2 linked regions of the Reyranella humidisoli genome follow. The protein of the gene in region 1 interacts with the protein of each later gene in a pairwise test. Links are inferred from orthologs where the notes say so. Each region holds a gene or a part of one and is shown in the gene's direction. Other genes may lie near its edges.

Region 1 (7,711 bases):
TGCAGTGCGCAGGATCACGCCCATGCCCTGCGGCACGTCGAGGTCGCTCAGCATCTCCTTCATCCGCTTGCGGTCGGCGGGGTTGGAGATCTTGCGCGAGATGCCGCCGCCACGACCGGCGTTGGGCATCAGCACGCAGTAGCGGCCGGCCAGCGAGAGGTAGGTGGTGAGCGCCGCGCCCTTGTTGCCGCGCTCTTCCTTGACGACCTGCACCAGCAGGATCTGCCGGCGCTTGATGACTTCCTGGATCTTGTACTGGCGGATCGGGTTGCGGCGACGACGCTCGCGCGTCTCGCGTTCCTCCACGACCTCGTCGCCGCCCAGCGTCTCGACCGTGACGTCCGGCTGCGGCGCCTCGGCCGGATCGGTCGAAACCGCGCCGTCCGTTTCGACGGGCTGATCGGTGCCTTCCGTGGTCGCGACGGTCTCGCCTTCGGCTGCGGGTTCGGAGGCCGGGGCGGCTTCCGCTGTCTCGACGGGGGCCGTCTCTACAGCCGTTTCGGAGAGGGCAGGCTCGACGTGAACCGGTCCATCGAGGCGCTCGACGGGAATTTCCGCGGGCTGGGCCTGCGATTCCGGTTCGATGGTGGTCGTCTCGACCGCGACGGTTTCCGTAACGGCCGTTTCGGCGGACGCCGCCTCGAAGCCCGGCGCCTCGGGGCCAGGCTCGCCCGCAACCGCGTCGGTCGGGGCGTCGGGGGCGGGGACCGCTTCCGAGGCGGCCGCTTCGCGGGCCTCTTCGATGTCGGTGCGGTCGACGCGATTGCGCCGGCGCGGCTCGTCCTCTTCAGCCTCGGCGTGCAGGCGATGCTGTTCGGCGATCAGCCGTTCGCGGTCAGCGACGGGGATTTGATAATAGTCCGGGTGGATTTCCGAAAAGGCCAGGAAGCCGTGCCGGTTGCCGCCATACTCGACGAACGCCGCCTGCAGCGACGGTTCGATGCGGATGACTTTCGCGAGATAGATGTTGCCCTTCAGGGGCTTGCGGCTCGCGGTTTCGAAGTCGAATTCTTCAAGTCTCGTTCCATCGACCACAACGACCCGGGTCTCTTCCGGGTGACTTGCATCGATGAGCATACGCCTTGCCATGGGCTCGCTCCGAGGCGTCCGATCCCTACCGGTGCGAGCGACCGGCGGCCATGTCGCCTCCGTCGTGCGAGGGGAGCGGTGCGTCATCGACCCGCCGAACGGCCAACTCTGGCCAAGACGGGGAAGCTTCACGCCGCCGGACCACGACTGGGTCCTGCCAACCTCGAGTTTCCTGATAGCCACCGCCTGCCTGACAGTCTCTCCGCAGACCGGCCGCGCCCCCATTTCTGCAAAGGCGCGAGCCCAGTCTGGCTCGGAAACTGCCGTCGGAGCGCGACCCTAAGGCGCGCTACGAACGACGGCGACTGCTCGCGGAACGCAACATACGGGGTTGCGAACGGGCCTACAATCAAAAGATTGTGTCGCATGAATTTGATCTTTTAAGGCATTGAAAATATTTGGAATTACAGTCTCTTTTCTGATATTGGTTTAATAATATTCAAACAAATTTCATCCCTCTTTGACCCTTGGCGTTCGCCATGTCCGATTTCCGCCGCCGTCATTTGCTCGCCGTTCTGGCCGGCGTGAGTGTGCTTGGAATGGGGGCAGGGGGCGCCCTGGCGGCACCCTCGAAGCGCCAGAAATCGGTCAAGAAGCCGACGCCGACCGTGCCGATGGCCCGGCCTAAACTGGTGTTTCTCGACCCCGGCCATGGCGGCCGCGATCCGGGCGCCCTGGGCGGCCGAGGGACCCAGGAGAAGAGCGTCGTTCTGGCGATCGCGCGCGACCTGCAACGCGAACTGCTGGCCGGCAACCGTTACAGGGTCCTGCTGTCGCGGAACACGGACAGTTATGTCGCGCTACGTGAACGTGTCGCTCGCGCCCAGGCCGCCAAGGCCGATCTCTTCCTTTCGCTCCATGCGGATGCGCACAGCGACAACGATGTGCGGGGTGCATCGGTGTACACATTGTCGGAGGAGGCGACGGACCGCGAAGCGGCTGCATTGGCCGCTCGGGAAAACCGTGCCGGCATGGTCGTTTCAGGCATGAGGCTGTCCGATCAGCCCGACAATGTGGCCCAGACGCTCGTGGCCATGAGCCAGCGGGGGACTGTGAACGACTCCCGTCGTCTTGCGGACACGGTCGTCGCCACCTTCGCCCGCAACGGCGTAAGGCTGTTGCCGCGCACCCACAGGCAGGCGGGCTTCGCCGTGCTGACCTCCCCCGACATTCCGGCCGCGCTGGTGGAATTGGGCTATCTCTCCAATTCGCAGGACGAGAAGCTTCTGACCGTCCGTCAGCACCAGTTGGCCCTTGCCCGGGCGCTGCGGGCGTCCGTGGACGCCTATTTCGGCGCCACAAGAAAGGCATAAGTGCGAGGCATTCTGCGACATTGAAGGCCCTTTGGGTGCCGCGTAGAAAGTGACCGTGCTCAACTTCATAAAGATCAGCCTGGCGTTCGCCACTGCCGTCCTCATTGTCGGTACCGGGACCGTCGCAGGCCTTTTCTGGCATTTCAGTCACGGGCTGCCCGATCACAAGCAACTGGCCGACTACCAGCCGGCGACCCTGACCCGGCTCTATGCCGCCGACGGCAAGCTGCTGGCCGAGTATGCCCGCGAGAAGCGCGTATTCGTTCCGGTCGCTGCCATGCCCAAGCGCGTACTCGAGGCCTTCGTCGCGGCCGAGGACCAGCGATTCTTTACCCATCCGGGCATCGACTTCATCGGCGTGGTGCGCGCCATGGTCGCCAATGTCGCCAACCCGGGCAAACGCCCCGAGGGCGCGTCCGGCCTGACGCAGCAGGTCGCGAAGAACTTCCTGCTCACCAACCAGGCGACACTCTCGCGCAAGATCCGCGAGGCCATTCTCGCGTTCCGGATCGAGGAGACCTACTCCAAGGAACGCATCCTCGAACTGTACCTGAACGAGATCTATCTCGGCTCGGGCAACTATGGCGTAGCGCAGGCGGCGCTCAACTATTTTGACCGTTCGCTGGATGAGCTCTCGCTCTCGGAAATCGCCTACCTCGCGGCGCTGCCGAAGGCGCCGAACCGCTACAACATCGTGCGTAACGAAAAGGAAGCCTACGCCCGGCGGGACTATGTGCTTCATCGCATGATGGAGGACGGCTACATCACGGCCGCCGAAGCGCAGGCCGCCAGGGCCGAGAAGCTCCAGTATCGCCGCCGCAGCACCACCGAAGTGGCGCAGGCCGACTTCTTCGCCGAGGAGGTGCGCCGCAATCTGATGGCCGCCTATGGCGAGAAAGGGCTTTACGAAGGCGGCCTGACCGTCAGTACGACGCTCGATCCGGCGATCCAGAACGTCGCCGACAACGCGTTGCGCGACGGGCTGATCGCCTATGACCGCCGTCACGGCTGGCGCGGCGCTTACGCCAAGATTCCCGACATGAGCGTCTGGGAGGAAGAGTTCGCCCGCATCGCCCAGCGCCGGCCGCTCGCCGGCCCGCCGACGTGGCAGCTTGCCGTCGTGAACAAGGTCGATGCGCAGTCGATCCAGATCGTCGGCCTACCGGACGGCGAGGGCACTGTGCCCTTCGCCGAGATGAGCTGGGCGCGTCCGACCCTGCAGAACCAGACGGTGGGCGCCGCTCCGCGCGGCCCGCGCGACGTCGTTGCCGTGGGCGACGTCATTGTCGTGGAGAAGGTCGAGAAGCCGGCCGGCGCCAATGCCAAGCCCTATCCGCCGAAGACCTACGCCTTGCGCCAGGTGCCCAATGTCGAGGGCGGCGTGGTGGTGATGGACACCCAGACCGGCCGCGTTCTCGCGATGTCGGGCGGCTGGTCCTATGGTCGCAGTCAGTTCAACCGCGCCGTCCAGGCCGCGCGACAGCCGGGCTCCGCCTTCAAGCCGTTCGTCTATCTGGCGGCGATGGACGCAGGCTTCACGCCGGGCTCGATCGTGCTCGATGCGCCGTTCGTCTACGATCCGGGCCACGGCCAGCCGCTGTGGACGCCGAAGAACTACGGCGGCGACATGCTGGGACCGACCACGGTGCGTCGCGGTCTCGAACTGTCGCGCAACCTGATGACGGTTCGCATGGCCCAGCAGATCGGCATGAAGCGCGTCGTCGACGTCGCCAAGGAATTCGGTGTCACGGACGGCATGGGTGCCTACCTGCCGATGGCGCTCGGCGCCGGCGAAACGACGCTGCTGCGCATGACGATGGCCTACGCGATGCTGGCCAACGGTGCCCTCGAGATCACGCCGTCGCTGGTCGATCGCGTGCAGGACCGCAATGGCAAGACGGTCTATCGCCACGAGCCTCGCACCTGCCGCGGCTGCGGCGAGACGGCGGGAAACGCCAGGCCGGCCGCGCCTGAACTGATCGATTCGCGCAAGCCGTTCCACGATCCCGCGTCCGTCTACCAGGTCGTCAGCATGATGCAGGGCGTGACGACCCGCGGCACGGCCGGCCGTTTGGGCGCGCTCGGCCGTCCGATTGCGGGCAAGACCGGCACGACGAACGACGCGCACGACAACTGGTTCCTGGGCTCCACGCCCGACATCACCATCGGCGTCTATATCGGTTTCGACGAGCCGCGCACGCTGGGTTCGCAGGAAACCGGCGGCAGCAACTCGGTGCCGATCTACGAAGCGATCGCCAAGGAGATCTTCAAGGGCAAGCCGCCGACGCCGTTCCGCGTGCCACCGGGCCTGCGCATGGTCCGTTTCAGCTACGAGGGCGGCACGATCGACGAAGTGTTCAAGCCGAACACCGAGCCGGGATCGGAGGGCTACATGGTCACACCGCTTGACGGATCGGCCCCTTATTCCGCTATAGACCCCACGCAGGGCCCGCAGCAGGCGGGCAGCCCCCGGCGTCCGGGTCTCTCGGGCACCGGCGAGACCTATTAGTCAGTTTGAAACGGATTCGTGATGCGCGCCGAAGCCCAAGCGATGGTGAACGAGATCGAGGAGTCGCTCGAACTCCTCAGGAGGCGTCTTTGACTACGACCGTGCGGTCGTCCGTCTCGATGAGCTGAACGCGCGCGCCGAGGATCCGGCGCTTTGGAATGACCCGAAGGAAGCCGAGAAGGTGATGCGCGAGCGCACCAAGCTCGAAGCGGCGATCGGTGCGATCAAGCGCCTGCGCGCCGCGGTCGACGACAATGTCGGTTTGATCGAGATGGCCGAGGCCGAGAAGGACGAGGCCACCATCGCCGAGTGCGAGAAAGCGCTGCGCGAGGCCACGGGGGAGACCAGGGCGGCGCGTCTCGAGACGCTGCTGTCGGGCGAGGCCGATGCCAACAACGCCTATATCGAGATCAACGCCGGCGCCGGCGGCACCGAGGCCCAGGACTGGGCCGAGATGCTGGCGCGCATGTACACGCGCTGGGCCGAGCGCCGCGGCTTCAAGGTGAGCTGGCTGGAAGAGAGCGCCGGTGAAGAGGCCGGCATCAAGTCCTGCGCCTACAAGGTCGAGGGGCCCAATGCCTATGGCTGGCTGAAGACCGAGAGCGGCGTGCACCGGCTGGTGCGCATCTCGCCGTTCGACGGCAATGCGCGGCGCCAGACTTCGTTTGCCTCGGTCTGGGTCTATCCCGAGGTCGACGACAACATCGAGATCGAGCTCGTCGACAAGGACCTGCGTGTCGATACCTATCGCGCCTCGGGCGCGGGCGGGCAGCACGTCAACAAGACGGACTCGGCGGTGCGCATCACCCATCTGCCGACCGGCATTGCCGTCGCCGTGCAGCAGGAGCGCTCGCAGCACCAGAATCGCGCCAAGGCGATCCAGATGCTGAAGGCGCGCCTCTACGAGGTCGAACTGCAGAAGCGCGAGGCCGAGCGTCTCGAGGCCGAGGCCAGCAAGACCGACATCGGCTGGGGTCACCAGATCCGCTCCTATGTGTTGCAGCCCTACCAGATGGTGAAGGACCTGCGCACCAACGTGGAGCGCTCGGACCCGCAGAAGGTGCTGGACGGCGACCTCGACGAATTCATGGCCGCCTCGCTTGCCGCCCGCGTGGGCGAGGGCAAGGACAAGGAAGCCGCGTAAGGAGTGGGCTGCCATGTGGTTCGTGTTCGAAGCCGAGTATGAGATCGAGGATCGCCGCGCCAACTGGAACAAGCCGGTGCGGGACACGATCGCCTGGCACGGTCCCTTCGACACCGAGAAGGAGGCCGACGAGGTCGCCTTGGCGCGCATGTGGGCGAAGATCGACCTCTACGCGCACAAGGCGCGCACCATCGACATGACGGTAAAGCCCGAAGCGTCCTGATCAAGCTGGTCCGTCGATTGCATCTCCGCCGGGGTCAATGGCGGAGAGGCACAACTTGGCTGTACGGCAATTCCATCTCGGCTGGTTCCTCGGCAACAGTTTCGGCGTTCACGGCTGGAACCAGCCCTGGTCGGGTGTCGATGCGCGCGAGTGGGCGCAGCCCGATCTTCACATCGAACTGGCCGGGGCGCTGGAGCGCGCCTGCTTCGACTGCCTGCTGCTCGAGGACTCGCTGTTCGTCCCCGACAACTACGGCGGCTCGATGGATTTTTATCTCGAACGAGCCCTGCGCGCGCCGAAGAACGATCCGCTGCCGCTCGTCCCGCTGATCGCGCAAGCGACGAAGCATCTCGGGATCGTTCCCACCATCTCCACGAGCTTCTATCCGCCCTATCTGCTCGCGCGCCTGATCGCGACGCTCGACCTCATGTCGAAGGGGCGGGTCGGCTGTAATTTCGTAACTTCGACCGCCGAGCGGGCCGCGCAGAACTTCGGTCTCGATGCTCATCTCGAGCACGATCTGCGCTACGAGATGGCCGACGAATTCGTGGACCTCGTGACGAAGCTCTGGTCGTCCTGGGATGCCGACGCGGTCGTTGCCGACCGGGAGACGGGCATCTTCGTCGATCCCGCGAAGGTTCGGGCCATCGACTTCAAGGGACGGTTCTTCTCCTCACGCGGCCCGCTCAACACCGCTCAGCCGCCGCAGGGACGGCCAGTGCTGGTGCAGGCGGGTGGTTCGCCGCAAGGCAAGGCCTTCGCCGCCCGGCACATGGACGTCGTGGTCGCGGCGCTGGGTACGGTCGCGGAGATGAAGGCGTTCCGCGACGACATGCGCAAGCGTGTCGCGGCAGAGGGAAGAGACCCCGACAGCTGCAAGGTGCTGTTCGTGGTGTCGCCGACGCTCGGCGAGACCAATGAGGAGGCCGAGGATCGCGCGGCGCGTCGACAGGCGCAGCGCGAGGCCGCGCCGGAAGTATCGCTGGCGATGATGGGCAGCCTGACGGACATCGACTTCTCGACCTTCGACCTCGATGCACCGCTGGCAGAGCTCACGACCAACGGCCAGCAGGGAACCTTGAAGCGTTTCCTGGCGCAGGGCCGGACTTTGCGCGAAGTCGCGGCGAACTACCGTTTCGGATTCGAGGATGCCGTCGTCGGATCCGTCGAACGTGTCGCTGACGTGATGGAGGAGGCGATGGAGCAGGTGGGCGGCGACGGCTTCATGTTCAACGGGCCGCTCAGTCGTCGCTACGTCGCCGACGTTACCGATGGACTCGTGCCGGCGCTGCAGAAGCGCGGCCTCGTTCGCACTGCGTACGCCCACGCGCATTTTCGCGACAATCTGTTTGCATTCTGATCCTGTCAGGCCACTCTCGATCGAGGAACAGCCGGAGCCGCCTCATCGCCAGTCCTCTCTATGTCGCGCTCGG
Region 2 (7,680 bases), on another replicon or contig:
TCGAGGAGACGGCGATCGCCAAGATCCAGGGCACCGACGGCGAGTTCAAGTGCGCCCATCTCGCCATGGAGATCATGGGCGGTGCCGGCTACACGATGGCGCACGACATCCAGCGCCTGTTCCGCGACGTCCGCGTGGGCTCGATCGGCGGCGGCACCAACGACATCCAGCGCAACACCATCGCCAAGATGATGGGCCTCTGAAGTGCGCAAGATCGGTACAGACCTCACCCTGAGGAGGCGCGTAGCGCCGTCTCGAAGGGTGACTTCAGGAACGAGGTGCGCGTTGCCCACCCTTCGAGACGCGCGCCTGCGGGGCGCTCCTCAGGGTGAGGCTGGTCGTTTGCTTGTGAGCGTGTCTTAGTGCGCAAGATCGGCGACGCGTCATTCTTTCGCATCGTCGATCGCCTGCTCGAACCCGGCACGTCGCGCGCCCTGAAGACGTCGTGGACCGTCGACGGCGTCGCCTGGCAGCGCGAGCGGCACTCTTACGCCGGTGCGAGCCACGGCTTCACCGTCGAGGTGACCACGGGGCGCGCCACCGGCGCCGCGCCCTGGACGATGCTCGTGGTGAAGGAATACTGGCGCTCGGGAACCGGCGAGGAACTGAAGTCTCATCAATGGGCGCATATCGAGACGGGCCGTCGTGCCGATGTCGTGGCCTGGATCGAACGGCAGGAGCGGCGGCTGGCGAACGCCTGACGCACCCGCAGCGCGCAACTTTTCAGTCGCGACGAATCACCAACGAGCACAAACAGTGACCATGGGTGCGGCCGTTTGAATCGCCTTGCGAGCCTTGCCTTGCCGGTCTAAACCCGGTCGCACCTCCGGCGCTGGACCTTGGAATAGCGCCAAAAATTCAAGATTTCGCCGTAATTACAGAGACTTAACTCAATGCTGTCGCGCGTCATCGGGCTATTTTCGGCGGACATGGGCATCGACCTCGGTACGGCCAATACGTTGGTCTACGTGAAGGGTCGGGGCATCGTTCTGAATGAACCGTCCGTCGTGGCCCTCACCACGCAGAGCGGCAAGCGTCAGGTTCTCGCGGTCGGCGAAGAGGCCAAGATGATGCTGGGTCGTACCCCCGGCAACATCCAGGCGATCCGTCCCCTGCGCGACGGCGTCATCGCCGACTTCGAAGTCGCCGAGGCGATGATCAAGCACTTCATCTCGAAGGTGCATAATCGCCGCAGCTTCGCCCATCCCCAGATCGTGGTCTGCGTGCCCTCAGGCTCCACCGCCGTCGAGCGCCGCGCCATCCAGGAATCGGCCGAGAGCGCCGGCGCCCGCAAGGTCTGGCTGATCGAGGAGCCGATGGCCGCCGCGATCGGCGCCGGCCTGCCGGTGACCGAGCCGACCGGCTCGATGGTCGTCGACATCGGCGGCGGGACCACCGAGGTGGCCGTGCTGTCGCTGGGCGGCATCGTCTATCCGCGCTCGGTGCGCGTGGGCGGCGACAAGATGGACGAGGCGATCATCGCCTACATCCGCCGAAACCATAACCTCCTGGTCGGCGAGAGCTCGGCCGAGCGCATCAAGAAGACCATCGCCTCCGCCTGCCCGCCCGACGACGGCGAGGGCCGCACGATGGAGATCAAGGGCCGCGACCTGATGAACGGCGTCCCGAAGGAGCTGGTCATCACCGAGCGGCAGATCGCCGAGAGCCTTCAGGAGCCGGTGAGCGCCATCGTCGAGGCCGTGAAGGTCGCGCTGGAAAACACCGCGCCGGAACTGGCCGCCGACATCGTCGACAAGGGCATCGTGCTCACGGGCGGCGGCGCGCTGCTGGCCAACATGGATACCGTGCTGCGCCAGGCGACCGGCCTGCCGGTCTCCGTGGCCGAGGATCCGCTGCTCTGCGTGGCGCTTGGCACGGGCCATGCTGTCGAGAACATCGTGCGTCTTCGCGGCGTCCTTTCTTCGATGTACTAACAGGCCGCGCCGCCGCCCGCTTGGGTTAGAATGGGCAGGAAATGGCGATTCGGGACGACTTCGAGGTAGTCGCGGGCCAGGTGCGCACGGTGGTGCAGCGCTTCGCCCTCGGCCTGCTCGTGATCGCCGCCTTCGGCATCATGCTGGTCGGCAAGGCCGACACCGTCCTGGTCGAACATGCCCGCGTGCTGGCGCTCGACGTGGCGAGCCCCGTCCTGGAGGCCATCGCCCGGCCGGCCGCCTATGCCAACCGGGCCATCGCCGATCTCCGTGAATTCGCCTCCCTGCGCGACGAGAACGCCCGTCTGCGCGAGGAGAATGCCCGGCTGCTCGCCTGGCAGACCGCCGCGCGGCGCCTCGAGAACGAGAATGAGGGCCTGCGCAGCCTTGCCAGGTTCCGAGAGGGACCCGAGGCTTCGTTCATCACCGCCCGCCTCGTGGGCGACAGCGTCAGCGCCTACATGCGCGGCGCGCTGCTCAATGTCGGCCGCCGGGTCGGCGTGGCGCCGGGGCAGGCGGTCGTTACCGGCGAGGGCCTGGCCGGCCGCATCGCCGAAGTGGGCGAGAACAGCTCGCGTGTCCTGTTCGTGACTGACGTCAATTCCCGCCTGCCTGTTCTGGTCGAGCGCACGCGCGAACGGGCGATCCTGGCCGGCGACAATTCACCCCGGCTTCGCCTCGCCCTGCTGCAAGGCGTCGCGGGCGTTCAGGCCGGCGACCGTATCGTGACCTCCGGCCATGGCGGCAGCTTTCCGGTCGGTATCCCCGTCGGTGAGGTCGTGGAAACCAGCGAAGGCAGCGTCCGCGTTCGGCCGTTCACCGATTTCTCCCGCCTCGAATTCGTGCGCGTCGTCGACTACGGCGTGACCGGCCTCGTCGGGGCCGGCGCCCCGCCGCCGCCGGCCGCGCCGCCGGGCGGCACGGCCGTGCGGTCGCGCTGACATGCGGACCGACGGCACGCTCGCTCTCTTGGACCGCTGGGGCCGCGCCGCGCTTCCCGGCACGGTGCTGCTGTTCTTCGTGCTGCTGACCCTGGCGCCGCTGCGCGCCCCGTATCTTTCGGACGCGCTGCCGCTGCTGCCGGCGCTGGTGGTCTTCCAGTTCAGCCTGGCGACGCCCGAGCGCCTGCCGGGGCCGCTGCTGCTGGTCCTGGGCGTCCTGCTCGACCTGCTGCTGGGAGGACCCGGCGCCCCCGTCGGCGTCAGCGCGCTGGGCTTCGTGCTGATCCGCGCGGCCGTCGTGGCCAACCGCCGCTACCTGGTGGGCGTTCCGTTCCTGTTCCAGTGGATCGGCTTCTGTATCGTCTGCTGGGGCTTCGTGGCGCTGGTCTGGGCCTTCACGACCCTGTGGACCTGGGCGCCCATCGATCCCGTGCCGGCGATGTTGCAGTATGTGGTGGTGATCGTGATCTACCCCCTGCTGGCCCCGCTGCTCGCGCGCGTGCGCGCCCGCGACCCGCTGAACATTCCCGAACTGTCCCGCGGCGGCGCGCGGACGGGCGAGACGGCGCTATGAAGAATTTCCGCAAGGGCGACGGCGAGCGCAGCGGCCTGTTCACGCGCCGCGCGCTGGTGCTGGGCGGCGCACAGGCGGTGCTGCTGACGGCGCTGGCCGGCCGCCTGTACCAGCTGCAGGTCGTCGAGACCGACCGGTTCGCCACGATGGCCGAGGAGAACCGCATCAACATGCGGCTGCTGGCGCCGTCGCGCGGCCAGATCTTCGACCGCAGCGGCGTGCCGCTCGCCGTGAACCGCAACAATTTCCGCGCCATGGCGACGTCGGACCGTGGCCGCGGCGCCGACCTGCTGGTCGAGCGCCTCGACCAGATCTTCAGCCTGGGCGAGGCTGAGAAGGTCCGCCTGCTGCGCGAGCTGCGCCGCAGCCGCAGCGCGCAGCCCATCGTGGTGCGCGAGAATCTCGGCTGGGAAGAGGTGGCGCGGCTCGAGTTCAACGCCCCCGACCTGCCCGGCGTGTTCATCGATCTCGGCCAGTCGCGCGACTATCCCGAGGGCGAGCTGATGAGCCACATCGTGGGCTACACCGGTCGCGTCGCCGATGAGGATCTCGCTGGCCGCGACGATCCGGTGCTGCAGCTCGCGACCATGCGGTTCGGCAAGAAGGGCGTCGAGCGCTCGCTCGAGGACAATCTGCGGGGTCGTGCCGGCGCCGTTCAGGTCGAGGTCAACGCCGTCGGTCGCGTCGTTCGCGAACTCGACCGGACGGAGGGCCAGCCCGGCGCCAACGCGCTGCTGACCATCGACCTCGACATCCAGCGCTTCGCCATGGAGAAGATGAAGGAGCACAAGAGCGGCTCCGTCGTCGTGCTCGACGTCGTCACCGGCGACGTGATCGCCATGGTCTCGACACCCGGCTTCGATCCCTCGACCTTCGCGCGCGGCATTACGCAGACCGAATGGCGCGACCTGCTCGATAATCCCGAGCGGCCCCTCCACAACAAGGCGATCGCCGGCGTCTATCCGCCGGGCTCGACCTACAAGATGGTAACGGCCCTGGCCGCCCTCGAGGCCAAGGTGATCGACCCGTGGACGCGCCTGCCGTGTGCAGGCTTCCTTGAACTCGGCAACATCAAGTTCCATTGCTGGCTGAAGGGCGGCCACGGCTCGACCAACGTCAGCGAAGCCATCGCCATGTCGTGCGACTGTTTCTTCTACGAGGCGGCGCGCCGGGCCGGCATCGACCGGGTGAGCGACATGGCCCAGCGCCTGGGCTTCGGCAAGGTGAGCGAACTCGGCCTGCCGGGCGAGTCCGCCGCCAACCAGCCGACGCGCGCCTGGAAGCAGGAGAAGATGGGCAAGCCGTGGCAGCACGGCGACACGTTCAACCTCGGCATCGGCCAGGGCTACATGACCGCGACGCCGCTGCAGCTCGCCATCATGACGGCGCGCATCGCCAATGGCGGCTACGAGGTCCAGCCCAACCTGCTGCTGGCCAAGGCGACCCCGCGCGAGGAGCTGGTGCCGCCGCCGCCGCGCACCAAGCCGACGGCGCCCTCGCTGCGGCTCAACCCGCAGCATCTGGCGATCGTGCGGCAGGGCATGTCGGACGTGGTGAACAGCAGCCAGGGCACGGCCAACGCGCTGCGCGTCAAGCAACCCGAATTCACCTATGCCGGCAAGACCGGCACCGCGCAGGTCAAGCGCATCACCGAGCGCGAGCGCGAGATGGGCATCACCCAGGCCTCGCTGCCGTGGCATCTGCGCCATCACGCGCTGTTCGTCTGCTATGGCCCGGTCGACAATCCGCGCTATGCCTGCGCCGTGATCGTCGAGCATGGCCAGGCCGGCGGTGCCACCGCGGGTCCGATCGGCCGCGACGTGCTGGTCGAGACCATGAAGCGCGACCCGTCGCGCCGCACCGACCGCTTCAAAAAGATGGCGTCGCGATGAGTCTGGCCGCCATGGGTAGCAGCGCGGCGCTCGACGCGCCGGCGCCGGTCGGCTTCGCCGAGAAGATCTGGCGCATCAACTGGGGCCTCGTGCTGGTGCTGACGGCGATCGCCGGCATCGGCGTGCTGGCGCTCTATTCGGCGGCCGGCGGAAGGTTCGAGCCGTGGGCGGCGCGTCATGCGGTGCGCTACGGCTCGGCCTTCATCCTGATGCTGGTGGTGGCCCTGATCCATCCCAAGGTCTGGCTGTCGCTGGCCTGGCCGATCTACATCGTGTCGGTACTGATGCTGGTGGCGGTCGACGTCATCGGCAAGATCGGCATGGGCGCCCAGCGCTGGCTGGTGATCGGCCCGATGCAGATCCAGCCTTCCGAGATCGCCAAGGTCGCCGTGATACTGGTGATCGCGCGCTACTATCACGGGCTGCGGCGCGAGCAGGCCTCGCAGTTCGTCTACACGATACCGCCGCTCATCATGATCCTCGTGGTGGTCGGTCTCGTCATGGTCCAGCCCGACCTCGGCACCGCGATGATGGTGCTGATGGGCGGCGGGGCGCTCCTGTTCGTGGCGGGGGTGCGGATCTGGATGTTCCTGGCGGCCGGCATCGGCGCGGTGGCCTGCCTGCCGATCGCCTGGTCGCTGATGCACGACTACCAGAAGAAGCGCGTGCTCACCTTCCTCGATCCCGACCGCGACCCGCTGGGCGCCGGCTACCACATCACCCAGTCGAAGATCGCCATCGGCTCGGGCGGCATGTTCGGCAAGGGGTTCCTGAAGGGCACGCAGTCGTCGCTCAACTTCCTGCCCGAGAAGCAGACCGATTTCATCTTCACGACCTTCGTCGAGGAGTGGGGCATGGCCGGCGCGCTCGTGCTGCTCGGCCTGTTTGCTCTCGTGGTGGTCTGGGGCTTCTCCATCGCCTTCCGCAGCCAGCATCATTTCGGCCGCCTGCTGGCGCTGGGCGTCACGGCGATGCTGTTCCTCTACGTGTTCATCAACACCGCGATGGTGATGGGCATGCTGCCCGTCGTCGGCGTCCCGCTGCCGCTGGTCAGCAACGGCGGCACCGCTCTGCTGTCGGTCATGTTCGCCTGCGGACTGCTGATCGGGGTCAACGTCTACCGCGACGCCCAGCTCCCCCGGACCCGATAGACGAACCTGCGAAAAATCCTTCGAACGGGGCTATCGACAAGGCGGAACAGCCTTGGTATAGCCGCCGCCTTCCGGGCAATGACCCTGCTAGGCAGTGGGGGCGCATAGCTCAGTTGGTAGAGCAGCTGACTCTTAATCAGCTTGTCCCAGGTTCGAGCCCTGGTGCGCCCACCAAGCCCGGTCAATGTTTCCAAGCACTTAGACTATCTGCCCCCAAGGAACATCGCGGGTACGGAATTGGACGTCTCAGAACCGCGTCCAACTCGTGGCAATTTGCACGATAGGATCGGCATCAGGGAAGGCTTCCGGCGGCTCTTGATCTGGCGCAATGTCGTTTCGACGGCATTGCGTGATCAAGCGCTCCAGTCCGCTAGGGAGAGCCTCGTGCATGCGATCGGGATGATGACGAGAGCGGTGCCGACGCTCTTTCGCCCGCGCACCGGCCCGTCATGACACCGGCCTCCGCCGGCCTCACGGAGCAGGAGGCCGGGCGGCGCCTCGCGGCCGATGGCCCGAACGAGCTTCCGGCCGCCGGTCCGCGTCGCCTCTGGCAGATTGCCTTGGAGATACTGCGCGAGCCGATGTTCGGCCTGTTGCTGGCGGGCGGGGCGGTCTACGCCGCCCTCGGCGACCTGGTGAGCGGAGTCGTGCTGCTCGCCTTCGCCTCCTTGTCGGTGTCGATCTCGATCGTGCAGGAGATCCGCAGCGAGAAGGTTCTCGACGCCCTGCGCGCGATGACGAGCCCGCGCGCCCTGGTGATCCGGGACGGCCGGTCCCGGCGCATCCCGGGGCGGGAGGTCGTCCGCGGCGATGTCGTGCTGGTGGCGGAAGGAAACCGCATCCCGGCCGATGGCGTGCTGCTGGAAGCGCGCGAGTTGCTGGTCGACGAGTCCATGCTGACGGGCGAATCGGTCGCCGTGGCCAAGCGCGCCCGCGCCTCCGACGCCGAGGGAGCGGGCATGCGGCCCGGGGGAGAGAATATCCCCGCCGTCTTCTCGGGCTCGCTGGTCGTGCGGGGAACCGGCGTCGTGCTCATCCAGGCTACCGGCGCGGCGACGGAGATCGGTCGGATCGGCAAGTCGCTCGCCTCGATCGATGCCGCCACGCCGCGCCTGGCGCTGGAGACGCGGCGGCTGGTGAGGCTGTTCGCCGTGGGCGGCCTGCTGGCGAGCGTGGCCGTGATCGTGA

The links. Proteins that work in one complex are often made in the same cells at the same time.
Region 2: the proteins of KQ910_RS23225 (region 1) and mrdA interact in binary tests that used the Escherichia coli proteins (3 or more experiments, as listed by UniProt). The link is inferred for Reyranella humidisoli from one-to-one orthologs.

Annotation. Positions count from the first base shown.
Region 1 is NZ_JAHOPB010000002.1:997,513-1,005,223, forward strand. What follows is about bases 2,154-5,184. They hold KQ910_RS23225 (penicillin-binding protein 1A), read left to right. Parts: upstream 2,154-2,457; coding sequence 2,458-4,911; downstream 4,912-5,184. Other genes in these bases: KQ910_RS23220 (N-acetylmuramoyl-L-alanine amidase family protein), read left to right, coding at 2,154-2,402. Outside these bases: KQ910_RS23215 (Rne/Rng family ribonuclease), read right to left, coding at 1-1,089; more of KQ910_RS23220, read left to right, coding at 1,569-2,153; KQ910_RS23235 (hypothetical protein), read left to right, coding at 6,069-6,278; KQ910_RS23240 (NtaA/DmoA family FMN-dependent monooxygenase), read left to right, coding at 6,334-7,638. UniProt on the Escherichia coli protein: Cell wall formation. Synthesis of cross-linked peptidoglycan from the lipid intermediates.
Region 2 is NZ_JAHOPB010000001.1:2,137,730-2,145,409, forward strand. The notes cover bases 2,894-5,893. They hold mrdA (penicillin-binding protein 2), read left to right. Parts: upstream 2,894-3,445; coding sequence 3,446-5,341; downstream 5,342-5,893. Other genes in these bases: KQ910_RS10430 (hypothetical protein), read left to right, coding at 2,894-3,449; rodA (rod shape-determining protein RodA), read left to right, coding at 5,338-5,893. Also shown: KQ910_RS10410 (acyl-CoA dehydrogenase family protein), read left to right, coding at 1-203; KQ910_RS10415 (hypothetical protein), read left to right, coding at 363-701; KQ910_RS10420 (rod shape-determining protein), read left to right, coding at 894-1,934; rod shape-determining protein MreC, read left to right, coding at 1,976-2,875; more of KQ910_RS10430, read left to right, coding at 2,877-2,893; more of rodA, read left to right, coding at 5,894-6,492; KQ910_RS10450 (cation-translocating P-type ATPase), read left to right, coding at 6,942-7,680. UniProt on the Escherichia coli protein: Catalyzes cross-linking of the peptidoglycan cell wall. Responsible for the determination of the rod shape of the cell. Is probably required for lateral peptidoglycan synthesis and maintenance of the correct diameter during lateral and centripetal growth.